Regions from separate parts of the Parabacteroides sp. AM58-2XD genome, predicted to be linked through region 3. Evidence: riboswitches for the same ligand, from Rfam matches in the RefSeq annotation. Region 3 holds a riboswitch; each other region holds the start of a gene.
What was found. A riboswitch is a leader RNA that binds a small molecule or an ion and turns the genes downstream of it on or off. The one in region 3 is predicted to bind cobalamin.
Positions count from the first base shown of each region.

Region 1 (7,393 bases), on a different contig from region 3:
GGCTGCCCGTGCCCTGTGCGGAGATCAGCCGGGGATTGCCTGCATTATGGGGACCGGTTCCAACTCCTGTTATTATGATGGCAGGGAGATTGTAAAGAATGTCTCTCCTCTGGGATTTATCCTGGGCGATGAGGGGAGTGGTGCGGTATTGGGGAAATTATTGATTGGTGATGTCCTGAAAGACCAGTTGCCTCCGGCCCTGAAAGATCAGTTCCTGACACAATATGAGTTGACCCCGGCCCTGATTATGGACAAGGTTTACCGGCAGCCTTTCCCTAATCGTTTTCTGGCAGGATTTTCTCCTTTTATACGGGAGCATCTGGATGAACCGGCTATCTGGGAGTTGGTTACCCGTAGTTTTCTGGCTTTTTTTACCCGGAATGTGAAACAGTACGATTATTTTGAACAGCCTGTCCACCTGGTAGGTTCGGTAGCCTGGTATTATCAGGATGTATTGAAGGAGATGGCGTTTGATTTGGGAATCCGTCTGGGGATGGTCGCTCGAAGTCCGATGGAAGGACTGATTGCATATCATGGCCAATCAACGCTTTGATATCTGATAGATCGTATTTATCTTTGTTGTGTTTGTAATCTTATATTTAATAAATTCTCAAGATGAAAAAAGTGTTATTCTCATTCTGCTTCCTTCTGGTATTGCTGGTAGGAAGTTCGTTAGGGCTGGAGGCTCAGCCGGCCCAGAAATTGGTCAATGTGGTGGTATCTCCGGATCGGACAGACTGGAAATACAAACAAAAAGAGGAAGTTACTTTTACTGTTCAAGTCTTTAGAAATGAAAATCTCCTGAAAGACGTGGTAGTTGATTATGAAGTGGGGCCGGAGTATTTCCCCGTAAAGAAAGAAGCGGATGTGCTTTTGAAAAATGGTAAAACAACATTAAAAGGCTCCATGAATGAACCTGGTTTTTTGCGTTGTAAGGTCATAGCAAAAGTAGATGGTCGTAATTATGAGGGAATGGCTACGGTTGCCGTAGATGAAGAAAGAATCCGGCCGACAACCGCTGATCCGAAAGATTTCGACAGTTTCTGGAAGCAGGCGATTGAAGATGCCCGTAAAACCTCTCTGGACCCTAAAATGGTATTGATGCCGGAAAGATGTACGTCTACGCAAAACGTTTATCATGTCAGTTTTCAGAATGAGCGTCCAGGGTCCCGTATGTATGGTATTCTGGTTGTCCCAAAAAAGGAAGGGGTATATCCGGCTATCCTCCAGGTTCCGGGTGCCGGTATCCGTCCGTATAACGGCATGAATTTAGGGGATGATGTTATCACATTAGAGATCGGTATTCATGGAATTCCGGTAAATATGCCCCAGGAAGTATATAATAACCTGGCATCCGGTGCTTTGAACGGATATCCCGGGATCAATAAGAATGATCGTGACGCCCATTATTACAAACGGGTGTATCTCGGTTGTGTGAGAGCGGTGGATTTTATTTTCTCTTTGCCTGAATTTGACGGTTCGACTGTCGGTGTAACCGGTGGTAGCCAGGGAGGAGCGCTTTCTATCGTTACGGCAGGATTGGATCCGCGTATTAAGTTTCTGGCGGCATTCTATCCGGCCTTATGTGATTATGCCGGTTATTTACATCAGCGTGCCGGTGGCTGGCCTCATTATTACCGGAATGCAAAACCTGGTCCGAATGAGGTGGAGACATTAGCTTATTTCGATGTGGTTAATTTTGCCCGTCGCGTAAATGCACCGGGGTGGTATAGCTGGGGATATAATGATGTGACTTGTCCTCCAACCTCCATGTATTCCGCTTATAATGTTATTCCGGGAGCAAAAGAACTGCATCTTTATCTGGAAACCGGTCACTGGACTTATCCGGAACAAAATATGGCACGGTTCCAATGGTTGAAAGAAATGTATAAGTAAGAAGAGGTTCGCAGACATAAATTTTGTTAGTTTTGTATCTGTTTAGCAACATACATAATACATATTTAATATGTCGTTTACTAAAATAACAGAGCAAGACTCATTATATAATAATCTGGAAAGCAAGTCGGTCCGGGAATTACTGGACGATATAAATACGGAAGACCGGAAGGTCGCGTCAGCAGTCCGGAAAACGATACCTAAAGTTGAAGAACTTGTATTACAGATCGTCCCCCGGATGAAACAAGGGGGACGTATCTTTTATCTGGGCGCCGGCACAAGCGGACGTTTGGGCGTGCTCGACGCTTCGGAGATACCTCCTACTTTCGGAATGCCGCCAACCCTGGTGATCGGACTGATCGCGGGTGGAGACAAAGCGCTTCGTAATCCGGTAGAAAATGCGGAAGATGATCTGAACCGCGGTTGGGAGGAATTGCAGGAGCACCATATTACAACAAAAGATACAGTAATCGGCATTGCCGCTTCCGGGACGACTCCCTATGTAATAGGAGCTTTGCGCAAGGCACGTGAGCAAGGAATCCTGACAGCTTCCATTTCCAGTAATCCGGATTCTCCGATGGCAGCGGAGGCAGATGTAGCCATTGAAATGATCGTAGGCCCGGAGTTTGTTACCGGCAGTTCGCGTATGAAATCCGGAACAGGGCAAAAGATGATCCTGAACATGATCTCTACTTCGGTAATGATCCAACTGGGACGTGTAAAAGGCAACCGGATGGTAAATATGCAACTTACCAACCAGAAACTGATCGACCGTGGGACACGGATGGTCGCTGAGGAACTGGGCTTGAATTATGGTCAGTCGCAACGGTTACTTCTGATGTACGGCTCGGTAAAAGACGCAATAGACGAATATCGTAAACATAATAAATAAAATTTATAGGATCTGCTACCATAAGATGTAAAAATATCTCTATATTTGCGACATGCATTGTTCCGAGCCTGTATCCGCGGGTAAGGATTAAAAGGGAACCGGGTGTGAATCCCGGACAGTCCCGCTGCTGTAAGCTTCATAACGGATTGGGCAACACTAGTGCCACTGTTCTTCTTTGAATGGGAAGGCGCTCAAACCGGAAGTAAGTCAGAAGACCTGCAAGGCATATTCTTTCGACGGCTTCGAGGAAAGGCCGGATGAGAAAAACAAGACATCTGATGTCTTTCTATTCTTGTTCCATTCCCTGTTTGCCGTCTTTTAAGATCTGTTTTTAATTATTTTGCCATAATAATTAGGAAAAGAGGCATGGATCGCTTGACGGGATGAGCTCCGTCGGTGGTTCATGCTTTTATTTTTGTGATGAATAAAAGGTTAAAGATTGTGCGAGTATTGAAATAAAATATTTAAGTTTGTTGGCGGGTTTATTTAAATCTAAATTAATGGATGTAAAAAGAGAGACCATACTACGTATTAATAAGGGAGATACAAATGCTTTTAAGTTATTGTATGCGACCTATTATACCTATTTGTGCGCGATTGCAGTAAAGTATGTATATAAGCCGGAAATAGCAGAAGAGATTGTAAATGATGTTTTTTTGAATGTATGGAATAATCGGTCGTCATTAGTTTATCCCGTCAAAGCTTATTTGATACGTGCCGTTCAAAACCAGTGTTTGAGTTTTTACAGGAAAAAGCGCTTAGAAGAGGTGCCGGTCTCTGATATAAACGGCTATGTGATTGATGTTCATGAGCAATTGATCTGTTTAGAATCTTCACCTTTGGCTTGTTTGGAAAATAAAGAGTTAACCGATCTGATAAGTAGGGCTATCGACCAGTTGCCTGCGAAGTGTCGCGAAATTTTTATTCAACACCTTTATTATAATAAACCTATGAAGAAATAGCCCGGATGAAAAATATTTCTTCCAGTACGGTCCGGGTACAAATTAAGCAAGGATTATCTAAGTTGAAAGTATTATTGGGGAATTTATATCCTGTTGTCTGCTTATTATTGGATATTTTTCAAAAATAATTCATTTTAGTATAAACGGATTATTGAAAAATGGCGTATCTATTTATGTAGATATGAATTTATTTGAAAATATTATGGATACAGAATATATACGTAAACTGATAATCGGCCACTTTTTGGGCAATTTGTCAGACACTGAAAAAAAAGAACTTTTCCAGTGGTTGCAGGTTGATAAAAAGAATCAGCAGTTGTTTTCGGAAATGTCGGACTGGTGGGCCATCTCCCATGTTCCTTATTTTTCTTCCCGGGTGGAGCTTGGTTTCCAGAAACATTTTGGTGAGTTGATGGCTAAAGAGGCGGGGGTTTCTTCAAAAAGAATATTCTTTATTCGTCCTTGGTTACAAATCGTTGCAACAGTAATGATCATGCTGGCTATAGGCGGTTTATCTTATTATGCAGGTGTATTGACGGATGAACAGGATTCGGAGATTATTCGTTTTCAGACCTCTGTACCATTGGGATCACGTTCGAAAGTAACTTTGGCCGATGGGTCGGTGGTTTGGCTGAATGCTGGTTCTTCTCTTTCCTATAATAAAGATTTTTCAGAAAAGTCTCGTGATGTTTACCTGACAGGGGAGGCATATTTTGAAGTAACCCCGGACTCTTTGAAACCATTTATAGTGAACTCTGACAATCTGAGTGTAAAAGTATTGGGAACGACTTTTGATGTCAGGGCCTATCAGGATGAGGAGTTGGTGAATGTTGTGTTGCGAACCGGAAAAGTTGACGTGGCGTTGAATAACGAACCGGATACAAAAATAATACGCTTACAACCTAATGAGAAGTTGAGTTATAATAAAATAGATAATGAGCTGAAGAAAACAACAGTAAATGCGGATGATGTTTGTGACTGGGTAAATGGGAAAATGAAATTTACAAAGATTCCCTTTGGCATATTAGCGAGAGATTTAGAGAGAAAATATAACATAAAGATTGTAATAGAGAGCAACTCTTTGCAGGAAGAGGCTTTTACGGGGAGTTTTACTTCCGAGCATACGATATATGATATTTTGAATGAAATTGATGTTGAAAAACAATATCGATGGGAACAAACCGGAAATATGTTTGTAATCCGGGATAAATAATTGATCCGAGAAAGGACATTACGATTAGACTGAATAATAATCTTATTAAATCTGAAATTCATGAAATTAACCAATTTGAAGAGAAATGGAAGGTGTTTGATGACCTTGTGTATGTTCGCAAGCTTGCCGATGACCACAGAGGCGGTTTTTGCTGCGGACTTAAAATCTTGTTACTTATCTGTTCAGAACCAGAGTACCACTTTGCAGGAGCTGTTCGATTTGATTGAAGAGAAGTTTGATTACTCTTTTTTAATTCGTGACAAAAACCTGAATTTGAATGAACGGGTAGTTGTCGACTGGGAAAAAAACTCCGTAGAAACTCTTTTGAGAAAAGCGTTGCAAAATCAGCATGCTGATTTTGTTATAAATGATAAGCGAATTATCATTTATAAGTCAAATTCTAAACAGAAAAATTACGGAGTATCTGATCAGCAGCAAGTGAGGCGTATTACTGTTAGGGTGACAGATGCTTTGGGACCGGTAGTAGGAGCCAGTGTTGTCGAAAAAGGTACGACCAATGGCGGCATTACCGATATGGATGGGAAAATGACGTTGGAGTTTCAAGGAACGGAAAAGATAATAGAGATATCTTATATCGGATATGCAAAGCAGACCATAAAAGTAACATCTTCTGTTGTCGATGTTCAGCTGAAAGAAGATACGCAGACGTTGGATGAAGTTGTGGTCGTAGGTTTCGGTGTTCAGAAAAAAGAGAATCTGACAGGTGCTATTTCTCAGGTGAAAATGGAAGAGGCATTGGGTGACCGCCCATTGGCAAACACGACACAAGCTTTGCAGGGAGCTGTTCCCGGTTTGTTTGTTTCGGGAAATCATGAACCTGGTGGAACGAATAAAAAAATACAGATTCGCGATGCCTTTTCTTTAGGCTCAGGCGAGGTGATTCGTCCTCTGGTTTTGATCGACAATGTCGAAGGGGATCTGAATATGATCAATCCGAATGATATCGATGCTATTTCTGTTTTGAAAGATGCAGCATCAACAGCTATTTACGGTGCGCGTGCCGCTGGCGGAGTAATTATTATTACCACCAAGCAACCGAAAAAGGGTGAACGGTTTCATTTGAACTATAATAACAATATAGGTTTTGAAACAGCGATGAATTTACCCGAACAAGCCATGCTTGACGAGTATTTTAAAATGTATCTGGAAGCAGGGTTTAGCGATTCTTATTGGGCGGGCAAACAAAATGTAGCTAAATGGAAACAATATTTGCAGGACTATAAAGCCAATCCGGGCGCTTTTAATATCGTAAATGACGGCTTGTATAAAGGGGATGACGGAAATGTATATTATTTGAATGAACAAGATCCGTATAAAGCTTTTATGGAAACCAGTTTTATTATGAATCATAACTTGTCGGCATCGGGCGGAACGGATAAGGTTCGTTATCGTTTTTCCGGAGGATATACTTCCCAGGATGGCCCGTTGGTGACTTCTGCCGATAAGTATGAGCGTCTTAATGTCGGGGCTTATATGTCTGCGGATGTGACGAGTTGGTTTACGCAGGTTGTAGATATTAAGTATGCTAAAGGAACGAAATCAATGCCTTCCGGCGATAATTTGTATACGACCCGTTTGATATCTTATTCCCCTAATGGAACATCCGGTGATATTTATGGTGTGGCAGATAAGGAAAATTTACCTTATAACACTCCGTTAAACAGTATATTATATAATAATAAGAAGAAGACGGTTACGGCTAATCCACGTATTTTCTTAAAATCGATATTTAAACCTATTGCCGATTTGGAAGCAGTATTTGAATATACATTTGATAAGAATGATGTTTTGTATGATTCTATGATGCGAAGAAAAAATTTATAGATATTCAGGAGACTCCTCGATGGAACGTTAATCAGGATAGTTATGAGAAACGACATTATTTTACGGATTATAACGCCTTTAATATATATGCCAATTATTCGAAGTCTTTTAAAGATCATAACATGAATGTAATGGTTGGTTTTAATCAGGAGTCCAGTTATTACGAAGATGTACAGTCTATCGTATATAATCAAGCTGTGCCTGAAGTGCCTTCGTTGGGAGGTACTACCGATAAAACTTTGACAAAGTTGGTAGACAAGTACCAGGAATATACGATCCGCGGTGCCTTTTTCCGCTTGAATTATAATTATGCGAATAAATATCTGGTGGAGGTGAACGGACGTTATGACGGTTCTTCCAAATTTCCTAAAAATTCTCGTTTCGGATTTTTCCCTTCGGTCTCTTTGGGATGGCAGGTCGCACGGGAGGCTTTTATGGAAAGTACACAAGGTTGGTTGGATGAATTGAAGATTCGTGCTTCATGGGGCGTTATTGGAAACCAGAATATCAAACCTTATCTGTATACTCCATCCATGACTTTGGAAAACAAGAATGTATGGTTGAATAATGATGTAGCTGTAAATG
Region 1 is NZ_QSDP01000010.1:40,129-47,521, forward strand. It holds gene DXA15_RS03940 (ATPase) at 1-553, shown strand, start outside; gene DXA15_RS03945 (acetylxylan esterase) at 616-1,896, shown strand; gene murQ (N-acetylmuramic acid 6-phosphate etherase) at 1,967-2,788, shown strand; cobalamin riboswitch at 2,829-3,027, shown strand; gene DXA15_RS03955 (sigma-70 family RNA polymerase sigma factor) at 3,289-3,750, shown strand; gene DXA15_RS27790 (hypothetical protein) at 3,756-3,878, shown strand; gene DXA15_RS03960 (FecR family protein) at 3,953-4,963, shown strand; partial or broken gene DXA15_RS03965 (SusC/RagA family TonB-linked outer membrane protein) at 5,024-7,393, shown strand, end outside.
Region 1: it holds a riboswitch for cobalamin, as region 3 does, so the genes downstream of both, DXA15_RS03955 (sigma-70 family RNA polymerase sigma factor) here and DXA15_RS09360 (TonB-dependent receptor) in region 3, are expected to answer to the same signal.

Region 2 (7,393 bases), on a different contig from region 3:
CATTTCGGCACCGTTGTTGATGATGATATCGCGCACTTTCAGTTCGAAGTTTTTGGCAACGCCGTAAGCCTTCGGATCGGAAGAGAATGAATATTGTGTCTTGGCGATACAGATTGGGTAGTGGGAGATACCCAGGCTTTCGATCTGTTTGATCTTTTTGTCCGCCAATGTCGTATAAGTGACTGAGGTGGCACCGTAGATTTCTTCGGATACCTTTTTGATCTTGTCGCGTACATTGTCTGTATCTTCGTAGATCAGCTTCAACTCGCCCGACGGCTTGTTTTCGATCGTATCTACTACCAGTTTGGCCAGTTCCACGCCACCTTCACCGCCTTCGGCGAATACGCTGTTCATGGCGAAGCCTACACCCAGCTCTTTGCAATGTTCGGCAACCAGGGCGATTTCTTCGTCTGTATCGGTAGCATACCGGTTGAAGGTAACGATCACTTCCTGACCGAAACGTTTCATATTGGCCACATGCTTGTCGAGGTTGGCAAAGCCGTTGCGCAGACCTCGATGTTCTGTTCCTTGATCTGTGATTCGGGAACGCCGCCGTGCAGCTTCAAGCTCTGTGCGGTAGCAACGATAACCGTCAGTTTCGGTTTCAGGCCGGCTTTGCGGCATTTGATGTCGAAGAACTTCTCAGCACCCAGGTCGGCACCGAAACCAGCCTCCGTAATCACGTAATCGCCGTAGGTAAGCGCCATCTTTGTCGCGATGATCGAGTTACAGCCGTGGGCGATGTTGGCGAACGGGCCGCCATGCACGAAAGCAGGGGTATTTTCTGTTGTCTGCACCAGGTTAGGCAGAAGGGCGTCTTTCAGCAGTACGGTGATCGCTCCAGCAACCCCCAGGTCATTGACTGTGAACGGCTGATCGTCGTTTGTATATCCCAGCAGGATATTACCGATGCGGCGTTTCAAGTCTTCCAGATCGGTCGCCAGACAAAGGATAGCCATCATTTCGGAAGCCGGCGTGATGTCGAATCCTGTCTCTGTCGGAACACCGTTTGCCGAACCTCCCAGGCCGGATACGATATTGCGCAGGCTACGGTCGTTTACGTCGAGCACGCGTTTCCATTTGATCTCTTTCAGCCCTTCGCAGGTGTTGCGTGTCTGATAGATATAATTATCCAGCAACGCTGTGATCATGTTGTGGGCAGATGTAACCGCGTGGAAATCGCCGGTGAAATGCAAGTTGATGTTTTCCATCGGCAGTACCTGTGCGTATCCGCCTCCGGCTGCTCCGCCCTTCATTCCGAAACACGGACCCAGCGAGGGTTCACGCAGGGCGGCGACTGCTTTTTTACCTATCTTGTTCAGGCCCAGGGCCAGACCGATAGATACGGTTGTTTTACCGATACCTGCTTTGGTAGGCGTGATGGCCGTTACCAGGATCAGGTTATGTTTTTTGATTTTCTCTTCATCGATCAGGTGAAGGGGCACTTTGGCGATATACCGACCATAGTTTTGTACTTCTTCGCGCGGAATACCCAAACCTGTGGCAACTTCCTTTATTTTGCGAAGGGAGACTTCTCTTGCAATTTCTATATCCGATTTCATGTGCTTATGTAAGTTTAAAGAGGCAACAAAAGTATATTATTTTTAATTAAATAACAAAATGATAGAATGAAAGGTTGTAATGCCTGATAACTGCGTAAAATTGGCGTTATATTGACAAAAGTCACAAAAAGGAGGCTGGTAATGATTCTTTGTTAAGTGAAGTGCGCATTTTTCAACTTATTTGTAATCTTCGGTTGGCAAAAACAGTGTATTTCGACAGTTCTTGTATTAAAGAACTTTAAAATATAGATAAAGGGTTGTGGTGTATGATAATTTGTCTAATTTTGCGATATCAAAATGATAAAATGAAACTAATGGCAAGTCTAGAGTGATAAAAAGAAAGTAAATGGCAATTTTAAAAACTTCGGTTTATGTAATTAAGGAGATTTGATTATGGCAACAATGAGATTTAGTTTGGCAGGCGTCGTTTCAAGAGAAACAGAGACAGGATCATGGGTTAAAACAATTGCAGATTGTTTGGGTATTCGAATGTTTTCGAAGATGGGTTCTTCGGAGAGTATGAATAATGTCGGTTGGGATACCACCAAGCAGAAGGAAATCCAGGATCTTCATCATTATGCCATCAGCAACTTGATCCCCAGGGCCGGAGTCTATCAGATGAAGTTACTTGAATCGTTGGCACAATCTGCTTCCATCTATTCACCGGAAGAGACTGAAACTCTTTATAATGAAACGAATAAAAAGATTGAAGAGATCAGCAGTCACATTTCAGGAGTATTAGTGAGTGCACGTGAGTTGTGCAAGTCGGGGCATCAGAACTGGGAATCTGTCCAGTCGCTTCGCTACCATATGAACCGTCTGAACGGTATCATAGAATCCGTATAGTTTTTGCGATACAATAATCGGGATAGTAATTTTTAAGTTGAGGGTGTAGCAAAAGTTTCTTCTGCTACACCCTTTTTTTATTGTATGATCATCAGTGAGAAATAAGGGAAAGATTTCTCTGCGATGATTTGCCGGTCGGAGGTGTAGTATTCCTTATCCGTTCCTACATTTTCAAAATAATGGAATTGTGTCTGCGGATGCTTGCGGATACATGCATGTACGGCTTCCACGCATTGCGACAGTTTCATAATGACGATCACGTATCCGGCATTTATCTTTTCAGATAATTCTTCCGCGGAAGGAGTGCCGGGAATAACGACGATCTGTTCTTCCTGTTTGACAATGTGCAAGCCGGCCAGTGCTCCGGCAGCGATGAAGGCGGGGATTCCGGCAATACGCTGAACGTCGATTCCCGTCTCTATAAACTTGTCATATATATACTGGATGGAAGAATAGAAGCCGGCATCGCCTTCGGCTACGATAACGATCTGTCTGCCTTCCGCATAGTTTGCGGCGGCTTCGTTGTAGAGGGCGTCGTAGGCTTTCCAGGCTTCCGTGCGGTCTTTGCTCATGGGGAGCATGAAGCAGCGGATGGCAGTTTCGTTTATTTCCAGTGCACGTACGATATCGGCGGCACGCGAGAGGATTTCACCCTGCCTGTTACGGGTGGCTGGGCAGTAGATAATATCTGCTTTCTGAAGTTGTCGGAGACTTTCACTGTGATAAGTTCCGGTTCGCCGGGACCTAATGATACGAAACTGATCGGGTAAGTCATTTTATTCTTGTTTTTATTTGGGGTGCAAATGTGCTGAAAATAGTGCAAAGTTGCAAACTTCTTATTACTTTTGCGATCGAAATAGGTTCTGTAAAACTCCTGTTCATGGAGACAGATTAAAAGGGAACCGGGTGGAAATCCCGGACAGTCCACGCTGCTGTGAAACTTCGTAACATTCCGATAATACCTTTTGCCACTGATCCGTAGGTGATCGGGAAGGCTTTCGGGATGGAAGTAAGTCAGAAGACCTGCCATTTTTAGCATAACAGTTGTCCTCGTGGGTTTGGACAGTTTGTGTCGGATAAAAACAAATATGAATATGAACAAGTATTTAGCAGGTTGTTGCCTGGTTGCATTACTGGCAACGTCGTGTGTATCGAAGGAAAATCGGGAGGAGAAGGAGAGTGTTTCGGCACAGCAGACAGCATCTGCTGATCGTGAGGCGCATATTACGCCGCAATATGCCAAAGGTTTTCAACTGTCCTATGCCGACGGTTATATCCTGATGGATATACAAGATCCCCAGAATGAAGAAAGCACCCGTTTCCAATATGCCTTGGTAGAGCGCGGAACGAAGCCGGAAGGTATCCCTGCGGATTATACGGTTATCGAGATCCCTGTGCGTAGTGCCATTTGCATGACTTCATTGCAGCTATCCAATTTCATCAAGCTAGGGGCGGAAGATAAAGTGGTCGGCATCACCAGTACCCGTCATCTTTTCAACCAGACTGTCAATAAGCAGCTGAAAGAAGGAAAGACAGCCAAGATCGGTATCGAGGGTAATTTTGATAACGAAGTGATCATGAGCATCAATCCTGACTTGATTCTTATTTCTCCTTTCAAACGGGGCGGATATGAGACAATGAAAGATGTCGGTATCCCTTTGGTACCGCACTTGGGATATAAGGAAACGACTCCGCTGGGACAGGCGGAATGGATCAAGTTCGTCGGATTGCTGCTCGGTATGGAGAAAGAGGCGAACGATAAGTTCTCCGCCATAGAAAAACGTTACAATGAACTGAAAGCGCTGACAGCCGAAGGACAGGTGAAGAAACGTCCGATCGTCTTCAGCGGCGAGATACACGGAGGAAACTGGTATGCGGTAGGCGGGAAGAGCTTCCTAGCGCAACTCTTCAAGGATGCCGGTGCCGATTATTTCCTGAAGGACGACGACCGTTCCGGTGGTGTCACGCTCGATTTTGAAACGATATACAACCAGGCTGACGATGCCGATTACTGGCGTATCGTGAACAGTTATCCCGATACATACAGTTATGAGGCCCTGAAGGAGCAAGACCCGCGTTATGCCGATTTCCGTGCGTTCAGGGAGAAAGGCGTCATCTATTGTAACATGCGGGAGAAGCCTTTTTACGAAAGTATGCCTACCGAGCCGGAGGTCTTGCTGGCTGACCTGTTGCATATTTTCCATCCGGACTTATTACCGGACCATACACCGGTCTATTATGATTTACTTAAATAAGCGACGATGAAATACTCGAATACTTTCCTGATGCTTCTGATCGTTGTTACCATCGTTGTCCTGTTGTTTCTGAATCTGGTGCTGGGATCTGTTTCCATCCCGTTGCAGTCGGTCTGGCATATCATTTTCAGTAGCGGCGAAGAGCCTGTTACCTGGCAGAACATTATCTGGAAGTCGCGTTTCCCGCAGGCACTGACGGCTTTGGTTGCCGGTGCCGGATTGTCGATCAGCGGGCTTCAGATGCAGACCGTGTTCCGTAATCCGCTTGCCGGACCTTCCGTATTGGGTATCAGTTCGGGGGCGAGCATGGGTGTTGCCTTTGTCGTCCTGTTGAGTGGCAGCCTGGGAGGTGTGGCGCTCAGCAAGCTGGGGTTCATGGGGGAGATAGCCCTGTCGGTTGCAGCCGTGATCGGTTCTTTGTCTGTGATGGCTCTGATCGTATATGTCTCGCAGAAAGTAAAAGGAAATGTAACGTTGCTGATTATCGGTGTGATGATCGGTTATGTAGCGAATGCCGTGATCGGGGTATTGAAGTTTTTTAGTGTGGAAGAGGATATCCGTGCTTATGTGATCTGGGGGTTGGGAAGTTTTTCCCGTGTATCGGGCAACCAGATGATGTTATTTGTGATCATTATGGCGGTGCTGATCCCTCTTTCCTTCCTGCTGATAAAGACGCTGAACCTGATGTTGTTGGGTGACGGATATGCGCGTAACCTGGGGTTGAATATAAAACGGGCGCGCCTGCTCGTCATTACTTCGGCGGGTGTGCTGACGGCTATCGTCACAGCTTATTGCGGGCCGATCATCTTCCTGGGACTGGCAGTGCCGCATCTTTGCCGCGCCATCTTTCAGACTTCTGACCATCGCGTACTGATGCCGGCTGTCCTTTTTGCCGGTGCCGCCTTGGCGCTTGCCTGCAACCTGATCGCTCGTATGCCTGGCTTTGAAGGAGCCTTGCCGGTCAACTCGGTAACGGCCCTGGTGGGAGCTCCGGTAGTAGCTTCCGTCCTGTTCCGCAAACGTAAGAACGAATTGAACGAATGAGTATGAAAGAGGCAACGATACAGATAAAAGACCTGTCTATCGGTTATCATTCTAAAAGTGATACAAAGCTGGTAGCAAGTCATATAACGACAACGATCTATAGTGGCGAATTAACCTGCTTGCTGGGAGCCAACGGTGTCGGAAAGTCTACTTTATTACGTACATTATCCGCTTTCCAGCCTCGCCTGTCGGGCGAAATAGCACTACTGTCCCGCGATATACAGGACTATAGTGATAAGGAGCTTAGCACTATAGTGGGAGTGGTGCTGACAGATAAGTGTGACATCCGCAACATGTCTGTCCGTGAACTGATCGGCATGGGACGCAGTCCGTACACTGGTTTTTGGGGTCGCTTGGGTAAAGAAGACAGGCGGATCGTGGAAGAGGCGATCGCCATGGTCCGGATCGAGAACCTCGCCTCGCGCATGGTACACACCCTTTCCGACGGTGAGCGGCAAAAGGTCATGATCGCCAAAGCACTGGCACAGGAAACGCCTGTAATCTTCCTGGATGAGCCGACTGCCTTTCTCGATTTTCCCAGTAAGGTGGAGATCATGCAGCTTTTGCATCATCTTACCCGCACGACCAATAAAACGATCTTCCTCTCTACCCACGACCTTGAACTGGCCCTTCAGATCGCCGATAAGATATGGTTGATGGACAAGGTGAAAGGGATCAGTACCGGTACGCCCGAGGACCTCGCTTTAAGCGGTTACCTGAGCGGTTTCTTTGCCCGCAAAGGGATTGTCTTCGATATGGAAACCGGCCTGTTCCGCATCGACAACCGTTATGACAGGGAAATCCGCCTTACCGGCAGCGGCCAGAAATATGCGATGGTGCGTAAGGCGCTTCTGCGGAACGGGATTCATGCCGGCTGCGAAATAGAATCGGAAAGCCGGATTGATGCGGGAGAGACGGTGGAATCTCCGATCACCCTTTATCTTTCGGGGAATCCGCCGCGGCAGGTTGCTTCTGTTGAAGAACTGCTGATGTGTCTTGAGACCTGACAGAGAATGTTAACGGGATAAACTTTTTTCATTTCGTTTGTTATATAGAGGTAATTCAAAATATTAAACGTCATGAAAAAGTATTTCTTGTTTGCCTCCCTTTTATTCGCATGGACACTCACCTCCTGCGACAGTGATGATTCTTCCGATATTGAACCGGATGTCCCTTTCTATCAGAATCTCGGTGTTTCCTACGATGTGACTAATAATAAGACAAATGTCGGAGCGAATTTCAATAAGCAGGATAGTGCGGGGATCAACATCAAACTGAATGGTCCGGCTTCCATCCTGTTCAACGGCAAGGACCCCAACTTTGCCAATGTGGGTATTTATTTCTATACGTATTCTTTTAAAGGACTGGAAGATATGACTTTCACCTTTACCCGTGCAAAAGATGAGGTCTATACCAATGTCGCTTCCATAAAAGACGTAAAACCGATCGCTATTCCCGAATCGTTTACATCGGCAAAGGTGAAAGGTACGACCACGTTGACCTGGGAAGGCGATTCGGTTGGTCCGAACGAAGTGGTGGAAGTTACTATCAGTTATGATGGCGGAGTGAACAGCATTTTTAACCGCGACGAGGGCAGCCGTTCCATCAATATCACGTTCAGTAATTCATCACTGCCCGGTAAGGCAACCCTGTCGCTGAGCCGTGCAAAAGTGAGTCCTTTGCAGG
Region 2 is NZ_QSDP01000112.1:545-7,937, reverse strand. It holds partial or broken gene DXA15_RS20835 (formate--tetrahydrofolate ligase) at 1-1,562, opposite strand, end outside; gene DXA15_RS20830 (hypothetical protein) at 1,956-2,408, shown strand; partial or broken gene DXA15_RS20825 (precorrin-2 C(20)-methyltransferase) at 2,486-3,183, opposite strand; cobalamin riboswitch at 3,250-3,454, shown strand; gene DXA15_RS20820 (ABC transporter substrate-binding protein) at 3,503-4,663, shown strand; gene DXA15_RS20815 (iron ABC transporter permease) at 4,670-5,707, shown strand; gene DXA15_RS20810 (ABC transporter ATP-binding protein) at 5,710-6,714, shown strand; gene DXA15_RS20805 (hypothetical protein) at 6,787-7,393, shown strand, end outside.
Region 2: it holds a riboswitch for cobalamin, as region 3 does, so the genes downstream of both, DXA15_RS20820 (ABC transporter substrate-binding protein) here and DXA15_RS09360 (TonB-dependent receptor) in region 3, are expected to answer to the same signal.

Region 3 (7,393 bases):
ATCCCAGGTTTGGTCTTTAGCAGCATTTGCTTTGTCTATTACTACACTGTCTCCTTTTTCAAAAGAAAAATAACACCAATCATCAGGATTGGTACTGGTTGCATGAACCGTGAAAGATTTAGCCTCTGCCGGAACTTCCGGTTCCTCTTTCTCATCGTCACTACAAGCAATGAATCCGGAAGAAAGCAAACACAATGTAACAAGTACCATGATCTGTTTTAGACCGGATACTGAAAATTTAAAATTACTCGTTTTCATAAAATGATTAAAATTTATAATGTTCATAATCGCATATTAGAATTTGAAAATAACGGAGCCGAAAACACGACGTCCCGAATCGTAAGTTGTAAAGTTGACAGGATCGGTGTAATTGAAAATATTTTGTACGCCAGCCGTTAACAGCAAGTTCATATATTTGTGTTTCCAGATACTGTATTGTACGGTCAGTTTCCACAAACTGTAGGCATCCTGCGGACTGTCAACCATTTGCTGGGTGGTTTCTCCGGTTTCGGGATCTGTTATAGTCTTTTCGCGGAAATTGATTTTCTTTGAAGTCCATCTTCCGGCAACAGAAACCGTCGTTTCCCGTTTGAACAAATCGAACATAAACATGGCATTACAGTTGAGTGCATGTTTAGTGTTTCCTGTCAATTGCAATCCGGTCGCTTTATCCTGAGCATCTGTAAAGTCATAAGTCCCTTGCAGATTTACCCATTGGAACGGTTTATAAGTGAGGGAGATTTCGGCACCCCGGATACGGGCGTTATCTACATTTCTGTATCGCAGTTGTGCTTCCTGGCCTCCACCGGGCAGATCGACAATAACGTTATACGACTGTATCTTGTCTTTAATATCATTTTGATAAATTTCTCCGCTTATATTCAATTTATTGAATGTGTATTCGGCAGAAAAAGAATAATAATTGGAATGTTCGGCTTTTAAATCCGGGTTTCCTATATTGTGGGATACCGATCCCATCTGAAAATCAGAAAATAATTCAGTTGCATCCGGAGCCTTGAATCCTTTGCTGTAACCGGCACGTAAACGGAGATTTCCGGGTGAGTACATGACGTTGACTTTCGGTGTATAGGCATCTCCGAAAACAGAATGATGCGTATAACGGAAACCACCGATAATATCGAGTTCCGGGATAACTTTCCAGTCCAGTTGTACAAATCCGTTGATATCGTTTACCTTGCGGGTTTTCAGATTTTCACCGTATTGTTTGACATTATAATCTTTATTCCAATTGAACTCAATGCCGCCTATTCCCTGCAGATTATCGAGTGGGGTATAAATATCCGTCAGACGCAGAGTCTGTACATTGGATGTGGCATTTTTACCAATTGAATCCAGCTTTTCAAAAACTGTACGACGGATGTAAAAGTCTCCATAGTAAACCCCTTTCAACAGATTTTTTTCTCCCAATTGCTGCTCTATACCGGCACGGAATGTTTTGTTAAAACTCTTGTAATGGGTTACTTCATCGCTTAATTTCGGATTTTTTTCTTCATTAAGGAAGAAATCGGCCGATGCGTTTATCTTCGTGTGATTATATTCCCATCCCAGTTTTTCGGATATTGTCATATTGGCCGACGGGTTCTGGGTATAGTTTCCCGGTGAATCGGGAGTCAGGTCATACCCGTCTGTCGAGTTCCGGTTGAATAATGTCTGCGATGTAAAATTCTTGTATTTGGTACCAAAGGCTGCATCCATCAGAAGCTCATTGTAGCGTGAATAGCGTACTTTGGCCCATCCTTCTGCTGGACGTTCGGGTGTTTTCGTGATGATATTAATGATCATACCGATTGCACTGGAACCATACAATGCTGAGGCTGCGCCTTTTACAACTTCTATCTGTTTGATATTGGATGTACTCAGCCGCTCGAAATCAATCGGACCACCGGGTGTATTGGACAGGCGCTCGCCATCTACCAGTATGAGTATATATTTGTTCTCAAGTCCCTGGATGCGAATATTGTCGCCGCGCGGGTCACTATTGAACTGTAATCCGGGAATTGTAAACTCCAACGCGTCCATGATGTTTTCAAAATCATTGCGTTGTAGTTGTGAGGCCGGGATCAGTTTGGTCAGTACGGGAGAGTTTTTGATGAGTTTTTCTGTGCGCGTCCCGGTAACGACCACCTCGTTTAGGTCGAATATCCCTGCATTCATTTGGATATTCATCTGTTTGGCGGCTCCGTTGGCATCGATTTTGATGCGTTGTTCCATGTATCCGGTGGAACGGACCAATAAATTATAACTTTTGCCTTCGATTAGTTCCAGCCGGAAACGACCGTCTGCGTCACAGGCGGTGCCAATCAATGTTCCGGGAACATTGATTGTAGCCATAGGTATACCTTCTCCTGTTTCGGAGTCAATGATTTTGCCGGTCAACACACAAATGCCGGTTTGTACCTGTTCTTTATCCGGTGTATCAGTAGCCAGTGTTTCTGCAAATGTTGTTGCAGGTGTCAGCACACACACCGAAAGTAAAGACATAGCAATACCTTTCAGTCTCATATAAGTAAGCAAATAAGTTGGAAGAATTTGTTTTGAAATTCCGCCTTGTTAATCCCTGCTTTTTATCCCGAAAGCACGAATACAATTGATCAGGCAGGTTTTCTGACTTTCCCGGCTTTGCAAAGCTTCCCGACTTTCGTCAGTGGCATGGAGTTGCAAGCATTTCCGGCAGTCACCGGAACGGGATTACAGCAACGGGCATTGTTCCGGACTTTCACCGGATTCCCTCTCATCACTTGCAGAATGCATTGTGATTCACCTTAATCCGCTGCAAAAGTAGTAAAGTATTTTTGAATACAAATAATATTTATTCATTAAAAAATCTTTCTGTCAGAAAAGTCACAGGGAAATTAATTGATTATCAAAATGATATTTATGTGTGGGGTGGATGGTTTGTACGGGTGGCGGGAATGTTGGTTTGTTTTTATGAGCCTCTCGTGAGGTTTCTTTTGCTCGTTGTGTCTTGATTATTGTGATAACTTTAGCAGAATGTTGCATATTGTTTATGAACTATAGCTGATCTGTTATGTTTTCTGTTGTTATGTTGATATATTGCTATTCGCTGCAGATGCTGATTTTTGGTTGTTCTGGAAATGAAAACTGCCTAAAAACATGTAATTTTCTCTTTTAATAGTACTGATAGTTGTATTGCGGATGTCTTAATTAACAAATTTTTAGTCTAAAAAAGGCGCAATTTCTACTAAAACAAAATTTTATCTCGTTTTAAACGAATTAAATTTTGTTTTAAACAAATTCGAACTTCGTTTAAAACGAGATAAAAAGTAGCTATTGGATAGTCTATGTGTTAATAAATGTGTAGTGAGCCTTTCTGGAATGACTAAATGAAAAATAAGTCTGTTCTCATTTAAGGTTGTTATCTGTCATAATGTTTGTATATGTCTTATTCTTTTGTCGTTTTGCTTTTTATATAAACGGGTTATAATTATAGAAAACGACTTTATTTTCTTTCAGTGATTTTTTGACATCGATCAATCGCTGGTTACTGCTGCCTCGGAACAGGAGGCTTTCGTCATGGAGGGCTTGTTTGAATTTGCCGTCTACCAGAACGTCTACATATTGAAGCAGTGCGGCCTGTTTCGGGTTTTCCAGCAGTTTCTCAAATGTATATCCGGTGTAACACCAGATGTTTTTCTGGCTTTTTTCTTTGATGGCTCGTGCCAGCTTGGTGAATTCTTCCGGCTGAAACATCGGGTCGCCCCCGCTGAAAGTTACATCTGCAAAATCGTCTGCGAGGACCTTTTCCAGTATCTCTTCAGTAGGAACAGGTCGGCCCTTATTGATATCCCACGATTCAGGGTTATGGCAACCCGGACACTGGTTTGGGCAGCCGGCAGCGTAGATAGCGGTCCGGAATCCCGGACCGTCTACAGTCGTATCTTCTATAATATCAATAATCGATAACATCGTATTTTTCTAATTATGAATAATTCTGTCATTCAACTCCGCTAACTTGGCATTGTTCCAGCGATCGGTTGTACCTACCAGATAGCCGGTGATGCGTTGTAGTTTGTCCAGATGTTTGCTGCCGCATTTGGGGCATTCGTCCAGATGGTTGGCTGCGTTTTCGTAGCCACAATCCAGACAGCGGTTGCGGTTATGGTTTACCGAGCCGTAGCCGATATTGTATTTATCCATCATGTCGACCACCTTCATGATCACTTCCGGGTTGTGGGTGGCGTCGCCGTCTATTTCCACATAAAAGATATGGCCGCCGCCTGTCAGTGCGTGGTAAGGGGCTTCTACTTCTGCTTTATGGCGGGCGCTACATTTGTAATATACCGGGACATGGTTGGAATTCGTGTAATAATCTCGGTCGGTAATACCGGGTAACGGTCCGAATTTTTTGCGGTCTCTAGCGGTAAACTTACCGGAAAGTCCTTCTGCCGGAGTTGCCAGTACACTGTAATTATGCTGATAACGTTCCGAGAACTGGTTTACACGGTCGCGCATATAAGTCACGATCCGTAATCCCAGTTCCTGTGAGGCTGCATCTTCGCCGTGATGTTTGCCGGTCAGGGCAACCAGGCATTCTGCCAGTCCGATGAATCCGATTCCTAGTGTGCCCTGGTTGATGACCGGGGCAATTGTATCGGTCGGTTTCAGTTTCTCGCTGCCCAGCCATAAAGAGGACATCAGCAGTGGGAACTGTTTGGCATAAGCCGTTTTCTGAAATTCCATACGTTCATGAAGTTGAAGGGCCGTGGTTTCCAGCATTTCATCCAGCTTTGCGAAGAAACGGGCAATCCGCTCTTCCTTATTTTCAATGTCCATGCATTCGATTGCCAGACGTACGATGTTGATCGTCGAGAACGACAGGTTGCCGCGTCCGATAGATGTTTTCGGTCCGAAACGGTTTTCGAATACGCGGGTACGGCATCCCATGGTTGCCACTTCGTATTTGTAACGTTCGGGATCGTCGGCTCTCCAGTCTTCATGCTGATTGAATGTGGCATCCAGGTTCAGGAAGTTCGGGAAGAAGCGGCGGGCTGTCACTTTGCAGGCCAGTTCATACAGGTCATAGTTCCGGTCTTCCGGCAGATAACTTACGCCCCGTTTCTTTTTCCATATCTGAATCGGGAAAATGGCAGTTTCGCCGTTGCCGACACCCCGGTATGTGCTTTTCAGCAATTCACGGATAATGCAGCGGCCTTCGGCGGACGTATCCGTTCCATAGTTGATGGAGCTGAATACCACCTGGTTACCACCGCGTGAATGGATCGTGTTCATGTTGTGGATGAAAGCCTCCATGGACTGATGAACGCGGCTGACGGTTTTATTGATAGCATGCTGTACGAGTCGTTTGTCTCCGGTCAGGCCATCCAGCGGACGGGTTACATAATCGTCTATTTCTTTATTATAAAGGTGTGAATAGTCTACGCCATTCAGATCTTCCAGATTTTTGACTTCTTCGATATAGCTGTTACGCACATAAGGTGCCAGGTAAAAATCGAAAGCCGGGATCGCCTGTCCGCCATGCATCTCATTTTGTGCAGTTTCTAAAGAGATACATCCCAGGATACTTGCCGTTTCGATACGTTTGGCGGGGCGCGATTCACCGTGTCCGGCCGAGAATCCATATTTAAGGATGCGGTCCAGCGGATGCTGTACGCAAGTCAGGCTCTTGGTCGGGTAATAATCTTTATCATGAATATGCAGGTAATTGTTGGCAACCGCCTCTTTTACCTCTTCGCTCAACAGGTAATCGTCAACGAACGGTTTGGTCGTCTCACTGGAAAATTTCATCATCATACCTGCGGGGGTATCTGCGTTCATATTTGCATTTTCGCGGGTAATGTCGTTCGACTTGATATTGATGATTTCCAGGAACATATCGCGGGTTTTTGCTTTACGGGCAACACTGCGCTGATTGCGGTAGGCAATGTATTTCTGAGCCACATCCTTGCGGCTACTGTTCATTAGTTCCAGTTCGACAGCGTCCTGAATCGCTTCGACTGTCATTTGCGGTTCTCCTTTGAATGAAATATGATCCGTGATCTGGCGGATCAACTGCAAATCTTCTCCATTTTCCGTATGCAGCATCGCTTTACGGATCGCCGTTACTATTTTTTCCTCATTAAATCCGACGATACGTCCATCCCTTTTGATAACTGTCTGAATCATGATAATTGTATTGGTGTATTACTTTTTATTCTTCTGCAAAGGTATGCTCAATTATTATATGGTTTTCTTTTTGGAAAACTTTTAACGGGTTAAATTATGTCAAACTCTTGTAAATCAGATATGATATTTGTAAAAATGGAAAACTTTGAAGGTTTTGATGATAAAAAGTTTTCCCAAAAAAGGCTGTTTGGTGATAATGGGGTATAATGTGAAATGTATCAATTGTTTGTGCAAAAAAACAGAAAAAACAGGGGCGATTCCGGTCGATCGCCCTGTCTGTTGATGGTACGAAATATCTATAATTGCTTATTCGGATTGCTATTTGTCTTTCAGTAATTCGATAAACATGGTTGTCGTCAGTAATATCCCAATGGCAACGCAGACCAGGATAAGTAATAAGTTTACATATTTCGCATTCGGCTTCGAGCCGGTGTGCAGGTTGTTGGCGAAATATTCTTTGAAGAAAAGATATAACGCCGGGACGGAAGCACTGGCCAGCAGGAAATCTTCCGGGATATTGAAGTAATATGTTTTCGACAAGCCGATCAGCGACCAGTGTGTCAGAAACAGGACTATGAACATGTTGATATTCTTAGAGAAGAACAACAGGAGTCCGATGGTGAAAACAACGACCGAACAAGGCATGACCGGCGAAGTCATTTCCGGGAAAGTCAGTCCCCGTACCATCGATATCAGCGGATAGATAAACGGCATGGCAAACAGGAAGTACGCCAACCAGTCATATTTGCGGGTACGTTCGAAAGTAGTGTATCCTGACAAGGCATCCCATCCCCATAGTATCGCCATGATCGCCCAGAATAAGGCCATCACTTCGTTGTAGCTGCGCTCGGCACAGTAGATGTAGTAGTAGATGACCGATATCCACAGATAGACGGCAATCAGATAGATTTTCATTCCGTTCTTTACCCACGGCTGAGGGTTGCGGGTCAGCAGGACGGTCAATATTATCCCGATCAGGATAATTCCCAGTTGCCATTCCCAGGTTGCTGCATTGTAGAGTCCTATCGTTTTCCAGAAAATTTCCATAGAGTTATTCGTATGCTGATGATTTTATTTGCGTCGTGTTAATGAAAAAGCCTTACCCGGCAGGAGGAAGATCGGCAGTGTCGCACCGACCGTCAGCATGAAGATCGCGGTGAAGGTAACGAAACCGTTCGACATGAACATTTCAATATATTTCGCTTTCTGTACCGGTTCGTCCATCGTC
Region 3 is NZ_QSDP01000030.1:8,244-15,636, forward strand. It holds gene DXA15_RS09355 (HmuY family protein) at 1-258, opposite strand, end outside; gene DXA15_RS09360 (TonB-dependent receptor) at 295-2,523, opposite strand; cobalamin riboswitch at 2,598-2,801, opposite strand; gene nrdG (anaerobic ribonucleoside-triphosphate reductase activating protein) at 3,448-3,948, opposite strand; gene DXA15_RS09370 (anaerobic ribonucleoside triphosphate reductase) at 3,958-6,165, opposite strand; gene DXA15_RS09375 (DUF6064 family protein) at 6,484-7,212, opposite strand; partial or broken gene DXA15_RS09380 (threonine/serine exporter family protein) at 7,237-7,393, opposite strand, start outside.